DNA from 2 places in the Pseudomonas sp. NPDC087358 genome. Region 1 is predicted to be linked to the other one. Evidence: predicted binding sites of a transcription regulator. Region 1 holds the regulator's gene; the other holds the start of a gene.
What was found. Region 1 encodes FliA, which starts transcription of late flagellar genes. Its sites were predicted from a motif close to CTAAAGTTTNNNNNNNNNNNGCCGNTAA; they were not measured.

Region 1 (8,805 bases):
TCCATGGCGGGGGGCGGCTCTCGCGACATCCATGTCGCTCGGCCCACTGCGCGCCACCTGCGTTCAGCCTGCACCCAAGTCGCGTTCTGCGTCGTCTGGCATATCTGGTCAGGAAGGCAAAATCAAAGGCGAACAGTGACCGTTCCCTTATTGGGGGTGCTGCAGATATTGGTTCCGCCCTTACGGCGGGTCACTTTCAAAAAGCGCGAAAGTCACCAAAGCGCTTTTGCTCCTGGTTAGGCCCCTCCTGCGTCGGGGTTCCTTCACTCCGGCGACGCTCCGAGGGCCCGCCGCCATCCGCCATCCATGGCGGGGGCGGCTCTCGCGACATCCATGTCGCTCGGCCCACTCCACGCCACCTGCGTTCAGCCTGCACCCAAGTCGCGTTCTGCGTCGTCTGGCATCTCTGGTCAGGAAGGCAAAATCAAAGGCGAACAGTGACCGTTCCCTTATTGGGGGTGCTGCAGATATTGGTTCCGCCCTTACGGCGGGTCACTTTCAAAAAGCGCGAAAGTCACCAAAGCGCTTTTGCTCCTGGTTAGGCCCCTCCTGCGTCGGGGTTCCTTCACTCCGGCGACGCTCCGAGGGCCCGCCGCCATCCGCCATCCATGGCGGGGGCGGCTCTCGCGACATCCATGTCGCTCGGCCCACTGCGCGCCGCCTGCGTTCAGCCTGCACCCAAGTCGCGTTCTGCGTCGTCTGGAATATCTGGTCAGGAAGGCAAAATCAAAGACGAACAGTGACCTTTCACTGCCGGGGTTGAGATTCCTGCTCGTGATTCTGCCTTTGCTCTGACTTTTGATCTTCATGCGCGACGCTTCAGGCGACTCCAATCGCGACTTCGGTGCAGGCTGAACGCAGGCGATGCGCAGTGGGATGAGCGGCATGGATGCCGCGAGAGCGCTGCTAGGACATGGATGTCCGTTCAGCGCGGGCCCACGGAGCGTCGCCGGAGTGAAGGAACCCGACGTAGTCGGGCCTAACCAGGAGCAGGCACCCTTGGTTACTTGGGGTGCTTTTCCAAGTAACTCGCCGAAGGCGAAACGCTTCTGCCGTGAGGCAGAGGCCAGCAAGCTCAGCCAGACCCAAAGTGCCAACCACTCCACAGTCCTGAATAGTGGCACTCTGATATTTTTCATCTGTCCGCAGAGTTGGACAGGTTTTTGCAATACCTGTGTTACAGCGCCTCTGGCGTCAAAAGTTTGATTTAACGCGCAGGTACAGAATCGGTGGATCGCTCTCAGTTAATCTCTAACGCTCGCATTGGACTGGTCGGCCTTGGTCGTGGCCAGTTAGGCGTGCCGTTGCTGTTGCTGGTCATGCTGGCAATGATGATGTTGCCGATGCCGCCGTTCCTGCTGGACGTGTTCTTCACGTTCAACATCGCCTTGTCCATCGTCGTCCTGCTGGTCTGTGTGTACGCCCTGCGGCCGCTGGATTTCTCGGTGTTCCCCACCATCCTGCTGATCGCAACCTTGTTGCGCCTGGCGCTCAACGTTGCCTCGACCCGCGTGGTCATGCTCCACGGCCAGGACGGCCACGCCGCTGCCGGCAAGGTGATCCAGGCCTTCGGTGAGGTGGTGATCGGCGGTAACTACGTGGTGGGTATCGTGGTGTTTGCGATCCTGATGATCATCAACTTCGTGGTGGTCACCAAGGGTGCCGGTCGTATTTCCGAGGTGAGCGCGCGTTTCACCCTCGATGCGATGCCCGGCAAACAGATGGCCATCGACGCCGACCTCAACGCCGGCCTGATCGATCAGCCCGAAGCCAAGCGCCGCCGTCTGGAAGTCGCTCAGGAGGCCGAATTCTACGGTTCCATGGACGGTGCCAGTAAATTCGTACGCGGTGACGCCGTCGCCGGTCTGTTGATCCTGTTCATCAACCTCATCGGCGGCATGCTGGTGGGCATCATCCAGCACAACATGTCGTTCGGCGATGCGGGCAAGGTCTATGCGCTGTTGACCATCGGTGACGGTTTGGTGGCGCAGTTGCCATCGCTGTTGCTCTCGACTGCCGCGGCGATCATGGTCACTCGGGCATCGGGCTCCGAAGAAATGGGCAAGCTGGTCAGCCGCCAGATGTTCGCCTCGCACAAGGCGCTGGCGGTGTCGGCAGGGATCATGGTGGTCATGGGCCTGGTGCCCGGCATGCCGCATTTCTCGTTCATCAGCCTGGGCATCGTGGCAGCCGGTGGCGCATACCTGCTGTGGAAGAAACAGAACGAGGTCAAGTTTGCCGCCATTCAGGAGGTCAAGCGTCAGCAGGAACTGCTGCCTTCGCCGATCCGTGCGCAGGAATCCAAGGAGCTTGGCTGGGATGACGTGACGCCGATCGACATGATCGGCCTGGAAGTGGGCTATCGCCTGATTCCGCTGGTGGACCGCAATCAGGGTGGTCAGTTGCTCGCACGGATCAAGGGTGTGCGCAAGAAGCTGTCCCAGGAACTGGGTTTCCTGATGCCGACCGTGCATATTCGCGACAACCTGGATCTGGCGCCCAGCGCCTATCGCCTGACCCTGATGGGCGTGACCCTGGCCGAAGCCGAGATCTACCCGGACCGCGAGCTTGCGATCAACCCCGGTCAGGTCTTTGGCAGCCTCAACGGCATTACTGCCAAAGACCCGGCATTTGGTCTTGAGGCGGTCTGGATCGAGATCAGCCAGCGTGCGCAAGCGCAATCGCTGGGCTATACCGTGGTGGATGCCAGCACGGTAGTGGCAACTCACTTGAACCAGATTCTCTACAAACACTCTCATGAGTTGATCGGGCATGAAGAAGTCCAGCAACTGATGACGCTGCTGGCCAAGAGCTCGCCAAAGCTTGCTGAAGAGCTGGTGCCAGGTGTGCTCTCGCTGTCGGCGTTGCTCAAGGTGCTGCAGGCGCTGTTGGCCGAACAGGTGCCGGTGCGCGATATCCGCAGCATTGCCGAGGCGATCGCCAACAACGCTGCACGGAGTCAAGATACCGCCGCGCTGGTGGCTGCCGTACGGGTCGGATTGTCCCGTGCAATCGTGCAAAGCATTGTCGGCATTGAGCCGGAGCTGCCTGTTATCACGCTAGAGCCAAGGTTGGAACAGATTTTGCTCAATAGTCTGCAGAAGGCAGGACAGGGTCAGGAAGAAGGCGTTCTACTCGAACCGAGCATGGCTGAGAAACTTCAGCGCTCGTTGATCGAAGCGGCGCAGCGTCAGGAGATGCAGGGTCAGCCGGTAATTTTGTTGGTCGCAGGTCCGGTTCGGGCCATGTTGTCCCGCTTTGGACGCCTGGCTGTACCGAATATGCATGTATTGGCTTACCAGGAAATTCCTGACAATAAGCAAGTCACCATCGTAGCGACTGTCGGGCCGAACGGCTGAGGTAGTGAGTCATGCAAGTTAAGCGTTTTTTCGCCGCCGATATGCGACAAGCCATGAAACTGGTTCGTGATGAGCTGGGCGCGGAAGCGGCCATCATCGGCAACCGGCGGATCGCCGGCGGTGTGGAACTGACTGCCGCGCTGGACTACAAATTGTCCGCGCTGGCCCCGCGCGTGCCGAACATCGAGCTTGAAGACGAGCTGCGCAAGACCCAGTCACGCATCGTCACCGCACAGGCCGAGCTGACCCATCGCAGCGAAGTCGACACTGTGGCCAACCGTCAGCTGTTCACCGGCGTTGCGATGGACGACAGCAAGCAGATCGAGCCGACGCTGGACGAACCGTTCCGCCCCTCGATCCACGCCGCCATCGCCGCGGACCGTGCCGAGCGCGCCGAGCGTGCAGCCGCCGATCCGGGTGTCAGCCAGCGTGCCTACGACTCGATGCGTTCGGAATTGAATGGCCTGCGTGAACTGCTGGAAGTCCAGCTGGGTTCGCTGGCCTGGAATCAACTGCAAGGCAGCCGTCCGCAACAGGCCAACCTGTGGCGCCGCCTGCAACGCGTCGGCTTGTCCGGCCCGCTGTCGCGCGATCTGCTGGCGATGGTGCCGGAGACCGACGACCAGCCTCACGCCTGGCGTATGTTGCTGGCGCATCTGGCGCGCATGATCGCAACGCCGGACGTCGAGCCACTGGAGGAGGGCGGTGTGATCGCCATGGTCGGTCCTGCCGGTATGGGCAAGACCACCACGCTGGCCAAGCTTGCCGCCCGCTATGTGCTCAAATACGGCGCGCAAAACATCGCGCTGGTGAGCATGGACAGCTTCCGGATCGGTGCTCAGGAGCAACTCAAGACACTGGGGCGTATCCTCAATGTGCCGGTGACGCATGTCGATCCGGGGCAGTCCCTGGCGCAGGCGCTGGAGCCATTGCTGCGCAAGCGCGTGGTGCTGATCGATACCGCAGGCCTTCAGGCCAGCGATCCGGCACTGCGTTTGCAACTGGAAAGCCTGGCCGGTCGCGGCATCAAGGCGCGCAATTACCTGGTGTTGGCCACGACCAGTCAGAAACAGGTGCTGTCGGCGGCCTATCACAGTTACAAGCGTTGCGGTCTGGCCGGGTGCATCCTGACCAAGCTGGACGAAACCGCAAGCCTGGGCGAAGTGCTGAGCCTTGCGGTGACACACGAATTACCTGTGGCCTATCTGACTGATGGCCCACGGATACCCGATGATCTGCATCTGCCGCGTCGACACCAGCTCGTAAGCCGAGCCGTGAGTGTGCAGATGCAGGAGGAGCCTAGCGAGGAAGCGATGGCGGACATGTTTGCGGATCTTTATCACAGCCCCGGCAAGCGTGCGGGCTAGGTTAAGGAAAATGACAGTGGAATATACCTGCATCGGTGGTCTGCCACGCATTGTTCACACAGTGAACGTGCAGCCCGAAATGTGGCTTGGGTCTGAGCAAGACAAGGTAAAAAATTAACATGGGCAGCATGCATCCCGTACAGGTTATCGCGGTCACCGGTGGCAAAGGTGGCGTAGGCAAGACCAACGTGTCAGTGAACCTCTCGCTGGCCCTGGCCGAGCTTGGGCGTCGCGTCATGTTGCTGGACGCCGATCTGGGTCTGGCCAATGTCGACGTACTGCTGGGGCTGACCCCCAAACGCACCCTGGCGGACGTCATCGAGGGTCGCTGCGAGCTGCGCGATGTCCTGTTGCAGGGGCCGGGCGGCGTGCGCATCGTACCGGCGGCTTCCGGCACCCAGAGCATGGTTCACCTGACCCCGGCGCAGCACGCAGGCTTGATTCAGGCGTTCAGCGACATCGGCGACAACCTGGATGTGCTGGTGATCGACACCGCTGCCGGGATCGGCGAGTCGGTGGTCAGTTTCGTCCGCGCCGCCCAGGAAGTGTTGCTGGTGGTGTGCGACGAGCCGACCTCGATTACCGACGCCTATGCCTTGATCAAGCTGCTCAACCGCGACTACGGCATGAACCGCTTCCGGGTGCTGGCCAACATGGCACAGAGCCCGCAGGAAGGGCGCAACCTGTTCGCCAAGCTGACCAAGGTCACTGACCGGTTCCTCGACGTGGCCCTGCAATACGTAGGCGCCGTGCCGTATGACGAATGCGTGCGCAAGGCTGTGCAGAAGCAGCGTGCGGTGTATGAAGCGTTTCCCCGTTCCAAATGCGCGCTGGCGTTCAAGGCCATTGCGCAGAAGGTCGATACCTGGCCACTTCCGGCGAACCCGCGTGGTCATCTTGAATTTTTCGTTGAACGCCTGGTTCATCAGACCAGCGCAGGGCCAGTGTCATGACAGCAAGCGGCTATCGCATGTACAGCAAATCATCCAAAGATTCCCAGTATGAGCTGATCGAGCGTTATGCCCCTTTGGTCAAGCGCATCGCTTACCATTTGCTGGCGCGTTTGCCGGCGAGTGTGCAGGTCGAAGATCTGATTCAGGCCGGGATGATCGGCCTGCTTGAAGTGTCGACCAAATACGATTCCACCAAGGGTGCGAGTTTCGAGACCTACGCGGGTATTCGTATCCGCGGCGCAATGCTCGATGAAGTGCGCAAGGGGGACTGGGCACCGCGCTCGGTTCACCGCAACACACGCATGGTCAGCGACGCGATTCGTGCAATTGAAGCAAAAACCGGCCGCGACGCTAAAGATCACGAGGTTGCTGCCGAACTTCAATTGAGTCTCGATGATTATTACGGGATTTTGAACGATACCTTGGGCAGTCGCCTGTTCAGCTTCGACGATCTGTTGCAGGACGGCGAGCATGAGGGACTGCACGAGGACGGCGCGAGCCAGTCGCTCGAACCGTCACGTGATCTGGAAGACGAGCGCTTCCAGAGCGCATTGGCGGACGCCATTGCCAACCTGCCCGAGCGTGAACGCCTGGTGCTGGCGCTGTACTACGACGAAGAGCTCAACCTCAAGGAAATCGGTGAGGTCCTGGGTGTCAGCGAGTCGCGGGTCAGCCAGCTGCACAGCCAGTGTGCCGCACGCCTGCGGGGACGGTTGGGAGAGTGGCGGGCGCGTTGATGCATCGGGCGCAGACCGTGGTGTCTGCGTGCTGGATGCAAGACCGGCTTGCAAGATGTGTGGGAACGCAAAAGTGACAAGGCAGGAGCCGGTCGAATCAGGTCTTCAACAGGTCCGGTTCCGCTGTGCTCATGCCCGGTTTCTTCGAAAGACCCCCTCGTTTTCGTGTAACCGGTGTGTTGTGCCGGTATTGATTGAACGCGCGTCCAGGTGCTGGGCGCGTTAAAGACTGCTTGGAGGTCGAATTGGACAAGAACATGAAAATCCTCATCGTTGATGACTTCTCAACGATGCGGCGGATCATAAAAAACCTGTTGCGTGACCTTGGGTTCACCAACACGGCCGAAGCGGATGACGGTACCACCGCATTGCCGATGCTGCAGAGCGGCGCTTTTGACTTTCTGGTGACTGACTGGAACATGCCTGGCATGTCTGGCATCGACCTGCTGCGTCAGGTGCGTGCCGACGAGCGTCTGCGCAGCCTGCCGGTGCTGATGGTGACCGCCGAAGCCAAGCGCGAGCAGATCATCGAAGCAGCTCAGGCCGGCGTTAACGGCTACGTGGTGAAGCCTTTCACCGCCCAGGTGCTCAAAGAGAAGATCGAGAAGATATTCGAGCGCGTCAATAGCTGATGTCCGCTGCGAGGGCGCTATGGATTCCAAAGATTCGACGATGGGTGACTTTGAGTCGACCCTGAAGAAACACGCGCAAGAACTGGTCGACAGCCTCGAAAAAGGCAAGTTCGGCGAGGCCGTGCAACTTATCCATGAGCTCAATCAGACCCGCGATCGCGGCCTGTATCAGGAAGTTGGCAAGCTGACGCGTGAACTGCACAGTGCGATCGTCAATTTTCAGATTGACCCGCACATGCCGCAAGCCGAAGAAGTGTCCCAGATCACCGATGCCACCGAGCGCCTGTCGTATGTTGTCAGGCTGACGGAGGGTGCGGCCAACCGCACGATGGATCTGGTGGAACAGAGCACGCCGCTGATGAACGGCCTGAGCGCCGACGCCAAGGCGCTAAGCGTCGATTGGGGTCGCTTCATGCGTCGCGAGATCGGTGCCGAAGAGTTCCGGGACCTGGCTCGTCGCGTCGATGGTTTTCTGACGCGCAGCGAAAAAGAGACCCATGAGGTCGCCAGCCACCTGAACGACATTCTGTTGGCTCAGGATTACCAGGACCTTACCGGTCAGGTGATCAAGCGCGTGACCACACTGGTGACCGAAGTCGAAAGCAACCTGCTCAAGCTGGTGCTGATGGCAAGCCAGGTGGATCGCTTCGCCGGGATCGAGCACGACCAGGAACTGTTCCGTAAGCAGAAAGAAGAAGAAAAACTTCATTCCAAGGGTGAAGGTCCGCAGATTCATGCCGATAAACGTGAAGACGTCGTATCCGGTCAGGATGATGTAGACGATCTGCTATCGAGCCTTGGCTTCTAGATTCTAGATACTGAGTTCTATGTGAAAGTGGCTGTGGGTCTGGCGTGCGAATGCTTCGACGAAGGCAATGCGCGCAGACCCTTGCACAGCCCCTGGATCGGTTTGACGGTTAATTTTAGGAGCACCCCCAATGAGCTTCGGCGCCGATGAAGAAATCCTTCAGGATTTTCTGGTAGAGGCCGGCGAGATTCTGGAGCAGTTGTCCGAGCAACTGGTCGAGCTGGAAAGCCGACCGGATGATGCGGACCTGCTCAATGCAATTTTTCGCGGTTTTCACACTGTAAAAGGGGGCGCCGGCTTCCTCCAGCTCAACGAGCTGGTTGAATGCTGCCACATCGCCGAGAACGTGTTCGACATCCTGCGCAAAGGTGAGCGCCGGGTCGATGCCGAACTCATGGACGTTGTGCTCGAAGCGCTGGACACCGTCAACAGCATGTTCGGTCAGGTCCGTGAACGCACGGACGTCACCCCGGCCACGGCCGAGTTGCTCGCAGCGCTGTCGCGGTTGGCCGAGCCTGCGTCGGCTGATGAAGTGGCGGCTGAACCAGCAGCGCTCGTCGAGGCCGTCGCCGAGGCGCCGTCCGAAGACATCACCGACCTGGAATTCGAACAACTGCTCGATTCGCTCAACGCGGTCAAGGCCCAGGCAGCCGGTGCTGCTGCGCCCGCCGCCGTGTCCACGCCAGCGCCAGCTGCAGCGCCGGCCAGCGATGACATCACCGATGCCGAATTTGAATCGTTGCTCGATCAATTGCATGGCAAAGGTCAGTTCGCGGTCGATGCCGTGGCGCCTGTGGTGCCGGCGACAGCCGCTGCGCCTGCGGCCAGCGACGAGATCACCGATGACGAATTCGAAGCGCTGCTCGATCAGCTGCACGGCAAGGGTTCATTCTCGCCTGAAGGCAGTGCCGCCCCGGTCGCCGCTGCACCCGCACCTGCCGCTGCGCCA
Region 2 (8,805 bases), on a different contig from region 1:
TGATTGACCTCGGTGACCGCGTCTTCACGCAGGCGTTGCGAGGCTTCAAGCGGATGCGCAAGGGGTTCGATTGCGGTAGTGTCGACCGCTTGCATCTGGTCGATCAGGCCGAGAATGCTGTTCAATGATTCAGTAGTACGCGGAATATCGGCGTCATTGAGGCCCAGTCGGGCCAGATGAGCGATTTTTTCCACGTCGGAGCGATCAAGCGCCATGGGGTTCTCCAGTGGAATGCGTACGGAATGAGCCGTACGTCAGATTGCGGAACACTACGCCATTTAAACGGTCATAAGGCCGCGAACGTCGAGGGTAGTGCTCGGAAAACCGCCAATTTAGCATATTGGCTCCTTGCCCAAAATCCCTGTCGTTGTTAGAGTTTGCCGCACTTTTTTACCCACGCGTTCCCTAGGGTCCCTTTCCCATGTTCAAGAAACTGCGTGGCATGTTTTCCAGCGATCTTTCCATCGACCTGGGCACTGCCAACACCCTTATTTACGTGCGTGAGCGCGGTATTGTCCTGAACGAGCCATCGGTTGTGGCCATTCGGACCCACGGAAATCAGAAGAGCGTCGTTGCTGTCGGGATGGAAGCCAAGCGCATGCTGGGTCGTACCCCGGGCAACATCGCTGCCATTCGTCCGATGAAAGACGGCGTTATCGCCGATTTCAGCGTGTGCGAAAAAATGCTCCAGTACTTCATCAACAAGGTTCACGAAAACAGCTTCCTGCAGCCAAGCCCTCGCGTTCTGATCTGCGTACCGTGCAAGTCCACTCAGGTTGAGCGTCGCGCCATTCGCGAATCGGCCCTGGGTGCCGGCGCACGTGAAGTATTCCTGATCGAAGAACCCATGGCCGCTGCCATCGGTGCCGGCCTGCCGGTTGAAGAAGCACGCGGGTCGATGGTCGTCGACATCGGTGGTGGTACCACTGAAATCGCCCTGATCTCGCTCAACGGTGTGGTCTACGCCGAATCCGTTCGCGTGGGTGGCGACCGTTTCGACGAAGCGATCATCACTTACGTGCGCCGCAACTACGGTAGCCTGATCGGTGAATCCACCGCAGAGCGCATCAAGCAGGAAATCGGTACGGCCTACCCGGGCGGCGAAGTGCGTGAAGTCGACGTACGCGGCCGTAACCTGGCAGAAGGCGTGCCACGTGCCTTCACCCTGAACTCCAACGAAGTGCTGGAAGCGTTGCAGGAATCCCTGGCAACCATCGTTCAGGCGGTCAAGAGCGCACTGGAACAGTCTCCGCCAGAACTGGCATCGGATATCGCCGAGCGCGGCCTGGTGCTGACCGGTGGTGGCGCGTTGCTGCGTGACCTGGACAAACTGCTGGCCCAGGAGACCGGTCTGCCGGTCATCGTCGCCGAAGACCCGCTGACCTGTGTGGCGCGTGGCGGTGGCCGTGCGCTGGAAATGATGGACAAGCACACCATGGACCTGCTTTCCAGCGAATAAGTCGCCGGAACGCTACCCTGTTGAGCTCGAAGGGCAGCATCGCTCGATGCTGCTCGTGTGTGTCTGATTTGTTGACGTGCTGTCGCAATGTTGCAGGCGCGATGTTACAAATCAGACACGCTGTATTTCCGTCAACCCGCACCAGGCCGGTTTCATGTCGCATGAATAAGCACAGCCAAACACAAGCATCCCTGGAAGGAGCGGCCCATTAAACCGCTTTTCTCAAAGGGCCCGTCGCTGGGCGTTCGTCTGTTGGTGCTGGTCGTCCTGTCCGTGGCCGTCATGGTCGTCGACGCGCGCTTCACTCTGCTCAAGCCGGTGCGCAGCCAGATGTCGCTGGTGTTGATGCAGTCCTACTGGATTGCCGATCTGCCGGAGCGTCTGTATCAGGGCGTCGCCAGCCAGTTCGGCAGCCGCACCGAGCTTGCCGCTGAAAACGAAAAACTCAAGACCGAGAACCTGCTGCTGCAGGGCCGCCTGCAGAAACTGGCGGCCTTGACCGAGCAGAACGTGCGCCTGCGCGAGTTGCTCAACTCCTCGGCGCTGGTCAACGAGAAGGTCGAAGTGGCGGAACTGATCGGCATGGACCCCAATCCCTTCACCCATCGCATCATCATCAACAAGGGTGAGCGCGACGGCGTGGTGCTGGGCCAGCCGGTGCTCGACGCGCGTGGCCTGATGGGCCAGGTGGTCGAGTTGATGCCCTACACCTCCCGGGTGCTGCTGCTGACCGACACCACCCACAGCATTCCGGTGCAGGTCAATCGTAATGGCCTGCGCGCAATTGCCAGCGGCACCGGCAACCCGGAGCGCCTGGAGCTGCGCCATGTGGCCGATACCGCCGACATCAAGGAAGGCGACCTGTTGGTCAGTTCGGGCCTGGGGCAGCGCTTCCCCGCGGGTTATCCGGTGGCGACGGTCAAGGAAGTGATTCACGATTCCGGACAGCCTTTCGCGATCGTTCGCGCCGTGCCGACTGCGGCGCTGAACCGTAGCCGCTACCTGTTGCTGGTGTTCTCCGACGGGCGTTCGCCCGAAGAGCGTGCTGCCGATGCGGCGCAACAGCAGGAATCCCTGGACCGCCAGGCAGCGGACCCATCCGCGGTGCCGTCTGCGACTGTACCGGGCGCCACGCCTGCGGCCACGCCAAACAAACCGGTGGTCCCGGCGACGGTGCCCAAGCCGGCTGCGGCGCATGGCCCATCGACCGCCCCAGCGGCCACTGCCGTCGCTGCGCCGGCGTCGCCTGCGCCCGCTCCCGCCAAGCCTGCAGCGAGCAAACCGGCCGCCAAACCTGCGACAAAGCCGCCAGCGGCCAAACCGGCAACCCCGGCTGCTGCTCCGGCGACGCCGCGCTCGAGGGAAGAATAATGGCTCGTCACGCTCCCGCACGAAACGGCTGGGTGGTCTGGCTGACGTTCGTCATCGGCCTGTTGCTCAGTGTTTCGCCGCTTCCGCAGTTCATGGAAATCTTTCGCCCGCTCTGGCTCGCCTTGCTCTTGGCATTCTGGGCCCTGGCGCTTCCGCACAAGATCGGCATGGTCACCGCCTGGATGTTGGGCCTGGCCGAAGATGTGCTGTATGGGACGCTACTGGGACAGAATGCGTTGATCCTGACGCTGATCACCTTCCTGGTACTGTCGCTGCAGCAGCGCTTGCGCATGTTCCCGATGTGGCAGCAATGCCTGGTGATTCTGGTGATCTTCGGCCTCGCGCAGCTGGTGCAGCTGTGGCTCAGCGCCCTGACCGGCAACCGCCAGCCAACCCTGGCGCTGGTCCTGCCGGCGTTGGTCAGCGCGCTGCTCTGGCCCTGGGTGAGCTACGGCCTGCGTGGCCTGCGCCTGCGCTTGAAGATCAACTGAGGACGCCGCTTGAGCGCGCTTGATTCTGGCCGCAGGCCGTAGGAACGTGGTTTGTCCTGCGATTTGCCGGGAAGCGGCAGTAAACCCTGCAAACGCGGTGTGTCTGACACACCCAAGGTGTCTGGATTCACTGCCGCTGCGCGCCAGATCGCGAGCAAGCTTGCTCCCACGCCCTCCGGGCAGAAGCGAGGTTTGTGTCCGATTTGCCAGCGTGCATGACGTCACAAACAGCTGTCGTCAGAGGAAGAGTCACCCGTTCTAACGCAACGCCTAAGCTTGTGATCAATGACACGGAGACGTCCCATGCCCCAACTTCTTCTCGCCTCCGGTTCCCCTCGCCGTCGTGAGCTGCTGACGCAAATAGGTGTGCCGTTTACCACCCTCAGCGCCGATATCGATGAAACCCCGCTCCAGGGCGAGTCCCCGGCTGCTTATGTCGAGCGGCTTGCTCGCGGCAAGGCCGATGCCGGGCTGCTGCAGCTGGCCAACGATCCCGCTTATCCCACCGCCTGTGTGCTTGGCGCCGACACCGCCGTAGTGCTCGACGGTCGCATCCTGGGCAAACCCGCCGACGAGGCCGAATCCCTGGCCATGCTCGCTGCGTTGTCGAACCGCGAACACGAAGTGCTGACCGCCGTTGCCGTGGTCGATGAGCAGCATTGTGAAACCCGGGTTGTCAGCAGTCGCGTGCGTTTTCGCAGCATCACACCCCAAGAAGCGCAAGCCTACTGGGCCAGTGGCGAACCCTGCGACAAGGCCGGAAGCTACGGCGTTCAGGGACTGGGCGCGGTGTTCGTCGAAAGCCTCAGCGGCAGTTATTCGGCAGTGGTTGGCCTGCCATTGTGCGAAACCGCAGAAATGCTGGCGCGTTTCGGCATACCCTGTTGGCAATGCCTGGAAGGTGACAAGCCATGAGTGAAGAGATTCTGATCAACATCACGCCGATGGAGTCGCGCGTGGCCGTCGTTGAGAACGGGGTTCTGCAAGAGGTGCACGTCGAGCGGACCCAGCGTCGCGGCATCGTTGGCAACATTTACAAAGGCAAGGTCGTGCGCGTGCTGCCCGGCATGCAGGCGGCATTCATCGACATCGGTCTGGATCGCGCAGCGTTCATTCACGCCTCGGAAATTTCCATGCGTGAAGGCCCGGCGGTGGAAACCATCAGCTCGCTGGTCCATGAAGGCCAGAGCCTGGTGGTGCAGGTCACCAAAGACCCGATCGGCAGCAAGGGCGCGCGCCTGACCACTCAGTTGTCCATTCCTTCGCGCTATCTGGTGTACATGCCGCGCACCGCCCATGTCGGCATCTCGCTGAAGATCGAGGACGAAGCCGAGCGCGAGCGCCTCAAGCAGGTGGTCAGCGATTGCGTGGCCAAGGAAGGGATCAAGGAGAAGGGCGGTTTTATCCTGCGCACCGCAGCCGAAGGCGCCGGGGCCGATGAAATCATGATGGACATCCGCTACCTGCGCCGCTTGTGGGACCAGATCGGTGAGCAGATCAAGACCATCAGCCCTGCCAGCGTGATCTACGAAGACCTGGGCCTGGCCTTGCGTACCTTGCGCGACCTGGTCAGCCCGAAGATCGAGAAGATCCGCATCGACTCCAGGGAAACCTTTCAGAAGACTACTCAGTTCGTCGCCGAGCTGATGCCGGAAATCGCCGATCGCCTGGAGCATTACCCAGGCGAGCGGCCGATTTTCGACCTGTATGGCGTCGAGGACGAAATCCAGCGCGCGCTGGAGCGCAAGGTGCCGCTCAAGTCCGGCGGCTATCTGGTGATCGACCCGGCGGAGGCGATGACCACCATCGACGTCAACACCGGCGCCTTCGTCGGTCATCGCAATCTCGAAGAAACCATCTTCAAGACCAATCTGGAAGCGGCCACCGCCATTGCCCGGCAGATGCGCCTGCGTAATCTGGGCGGGATCATCATCATCGACTTCATCGACATGGAAGACGGTGAACATCAACGGCAGGTCCTGCGCACGCTGGAGAAGCAGCTGGAGCGCGACCACGCCAAGACCAACATCATCGGCATCACCGAGCTTGGGCTGGTGCAAATGACCCGCAAGCGCACCCGTGAAAGCCTGGAGCAGGTGTTGTGCGAGCCATGCAGCAGTTGCCAGGGTCGCGGCAAACTGAAAACCCCGGAAACCATCTGTTACGAGATCTTCCGCGAGATTCTGCGTGAAGCCCGCGCTTATCAGGCGGTGGGCTACAGGGTGTTGGCCAACCAGAAAGTGGTCGATCGCCTGCTCGATGAAGAGTCGGGCAACGTCGCGGAGCTGGAAGCCTTCATCGGCAGGACCATTCGTTTTCAGGTCGAAACCATGTATTCCCAGGAACAATACGACGTTGTGCTGCTCTGAGTGTGCTTGATCGCGACTCTGTAAGCTCCAGGGCGCCGTGCAGACCACTGCGCGGTTGCCCGAATCAGAAAAACCGAGCCCCACGGGCCGATGGCAGGGATGCCCTTCAAAGAGAACTATGCGTGGCGAATGAGCACCTCCCGGTCGTAAAACCACCTGCACCCTCGAGCCGGTCGCCATGGGCAGCGTCAGCACACGGAGGCTCGGCGCCATGCAGCCTCTGACGCGTTTGCTGGCGGCCCTGACCCGTTGGGGCTTGAGTCTGTGCGCGCTGGTCGTGGTGCTGGTGGCCTTATACGTCAGCGTGGGCCGTCAATTGGTGCCGATGGTCGCCGAGTACCGCGCCGACGTCGAGGTCAAGGCTCAGGCGGCCGTGGGCATGCCGGTCAGCATTGGACGTCTTGAGGGCAGCTGGAGCGGTTTCGCGCCGGTCTTCGTAGCGCGTGACGTGATGGTCGGCCAGGGCACCGCCTCGGTCCGACTTGATCATGTGCGAGCGGTGCCTGATCTGTGGGCCAGCATCAAGGCACGACAGGTGCGTATCGCCCGGCTTGAACTTGACGGCCTGCAGTTCGGGCTCAAGGAGGACAAGGACGGGCACTGGGCGATTCAGGGCTTGCCGGTGCAGGAGGACAAGCCGTTCGATCCCGAGCAGGTACTGACCCAGATGCAGATGATCTCGCAGCTGTCGCTGTTTGACAGCCAAATCACCCTGCAGCCTTACGAACAGGCGCCGCTGACCCTGACCTACGTCAGCCTGACCCTCCAGACCGGGCGCTTTCATCAGCGTCTGGATGCCCGCGTGACCTTGCCCGACGGTCAGCCGCTGTCGCTCAACATCCGTTCCAGAATGCAAGCCAGCGCCTGGCGCGATGCCGCCGCCGAGGCGTATCTGAGCCTGCCGCAAAGCGACTGGTCGCACTGGTTGCCGAAAAGCCTGACCGGCGGCTGGAAAATCAATAACCTCAAGGCCGGCGGCGAGTTCTGGCTGACTTGGGGCAAAGGCACTCTGCAAACCGCCGTCGCCCGGCTCAATGCGCCGCAGTTCAAAGGCGCCTACGCCGACCGCAAAGCGTCGAAAATCGACAATCTGGCGCTCAATGCCTGGTTTGAACGTGACGACAACGGCTTCACCCTGGCCCTGGACTCACTGGCGATGGACATTGCCAAAAAGCGCTGGGAAAGCCGCATTCAGCTCAAGCAGACCGCTGCCACCTCCGACAGCCAGGCGCTGTGGCATGTTCAGGCTGACCGGCTGGACCTGACGCCCGTCACACCGCTGCTCGACTCCCTGGCGCCGCTGCCCGATAACCTGATGGCCGTGCTCGATCATCTGAAGGTCACCGGTAGCCTGCGCAACGTGCTGCTCGATTACCGGCCACAGGCCGAAGGCGCGAAAAAACTCAGTTTTGCCGCCAATCTGGACAAGGTCGGCTTCGATGCCTATCACGGCGCGCCTGCCGCCGGTAACGTCAGCGGCGCCATCAGCGGTGATCTGGGGCAGGGCGAGCTGCGCCTGAACACCGACGATTTCATGCTGCATCTGGACCCGATCTTCAAGAACCCGTGGAACTATCGCCACGCCGAAGCGCGTCTGACCTGGGCGCTGGACGATCAAGTGTTCACCCTCATTGCGCCGTACATCAAGGTAGTGGGCGATGAAGGCAAGATCGCCAGCGACTTCCTGATCCGCCTGCATTTGGACCACACTCAGGAAGACTACATGGACCTGCGTGTCGGACTGGTCGATGCCGATGGTCGCTACACCTCCAAGTATCTGCCGGCAGTCCTCAGCCCGGCGCTGGATCAGTGGTTGCGCACCGCAATTGTCAGCGGTCACGTCGATCAGAGCTTCTTCCAGTATCAGGGCTCGATCAGCCACGACGCGCCGGATGTGGCGCGGGTGATCAGCCTGTTCTTCAAGGTGCGCGACGCCGATCTTGCCTTCCAGCCGGGCTGGCCGCAGCTGACGGGTGTGGACGGCAATGTTTTCGTCGAGAACAGTGGTGTGCGCATCCGTGCCACCAAGGGGCAGCTGCTCGGCACCCAGGTGCGCAACGTCGCCGTGGACGTACCGCACGTAGCGTCCGGCCAGACCAGCCATCTGCTGGTGGATGGCGACTTCAATGGCAGCCTGCAGGACGGCATGAAGATTCTGCAGGAGGCGCCTATTGGCACCGCGCAGACCTTCGCAGGCTGGCAGGCCGAGGGGCCGCTGCAGGGCCACATCAATCTGGACATTCCGCTGGTCAAGGGCCAGGAGCCCAAGGTTGCGGTGGACTTCAACACCGACAACGCCCGGCTCAGGCTGCCGGATCCGGTGCTGGACCTGACTCAACTCAAGGGTAATTTCCGCTTTGATTACGCCAAGGGCCTGAGCGGCAAGAACATCAAGGCGATGGCGTTCGACAAACCAGTGGCTGCCGAGATCTTCGCCGAAGGCAAGCCGGGTGCGCCGGTCACCCGCATCACCGCCAGCAGCCAGATTGCCGCCAAGCGACTCACCGACTGGCAGGGCATCACTCAACCGCTGCCGGTGTCGGGCGATCTGCCTTATCAGTTGCAGATCACGCTCAACGGTGCCGACAGCCAGTTGTTGATCAATTCCAACCTCAAGGGCGTGGCAGTCGATCTGCCGGCGCCCTTCGGCAAGACCGCTGACGAGACCCGCGACACCGATTTTCGTATGAACCTGCAGGGCCCGGAGCGGCGTATCGGCGTGGGCTACGGCAATCTCGCCAATCTGGCGTTTGCCGCCCCGGCCGGCAAATTCGCAGACGGGCGCGGTGAGCTGTTCCTCGGGCAGGGCGGGGCCATCGTCCCCGACGCCAAAGGCTTGCGGGTGCGCGGTTCGTTGCCTGAGCTGGACATCGCGCCGTGGCAGGCGATGGTCGAGCGCTATGCAGGCAACGATCCGGGTGGCAGCGCCAAACAGTTGCTCAACGGTGTCGATCTGCAGATCGGCAAGCTGACAGCCATGGGCACGACCCTGGATCAGGTGAGCGTCCAGCTCAAGCGCAGCGACGTCGGTTGGGGGCTGTCGCTGGACAGTTCGAAAGCAAAAGGCACCGCCACCTTGCCGGACAACAAGGCCATGCCGGCTGATATCAACCTG

Region 2: a site for FliA is predicted at 3,378-3,405, ahead of ACI2KS_RS03130 (Maf family protein). Genes of this name have one in related genera too.

What each region holds. Positions count from the first base shown of each region.
Region 1 covers NZ_JBJDOA010000003.1:84,104-92,908, forward strand. The annotation lists gene flhA (flagellar biosynthesis protein FlhA) at 1,230-3,359, shown strand; gene flhF (flagellar biosynthesis protein FlhF) at 3,371-4,726, shown strand; gene fleN (flagellar synthesis regulator FleN) at 4,846-5,679, shown strand; gene fliA (RNA polymerase sigma factor FliA) at 5,676-6,416, shown strand; gene ACI2KS_RS07270 (chemotaxis response regulator CheY) at 6,674-7,048, shown strand; gene ACI2KS_RS07275 (protein phosphatase CheZ) at 7,068-7,856, shown strand; gene ACI2KS_RS07280 (chemotaxis protein CheA) at 7,987-8,805, shown strand, end outside.
Region 2 covers NZ_JBJDOA010000001.1:695,725-704,529, reverse strand. The annotation lists gene gatC (Asp-tRNA(Asn)/Glu-tRNA(Gln) amidotransferase subunit GatC) at 1-215, opposite strand, end outside; gene mreB (rod shape-determining protein MreB) at 422-1,459, shown strand; gene mreC (rod shape-determining protein MreC) at 1,697-2,830, shown strand; gene mreD (rod shape-determining protein MreD) at 2,830-3,321, shown strand; gene ACI2KS_RS03130 (Maf family protein) at 3,625-4,236, shown strand; gene rng (ribonuclease G) at 4,233-5,690, shown strand; gene ACI2KS_RS03120 (YhdP family protein) at 5,902-8,805, shown strand, end outside.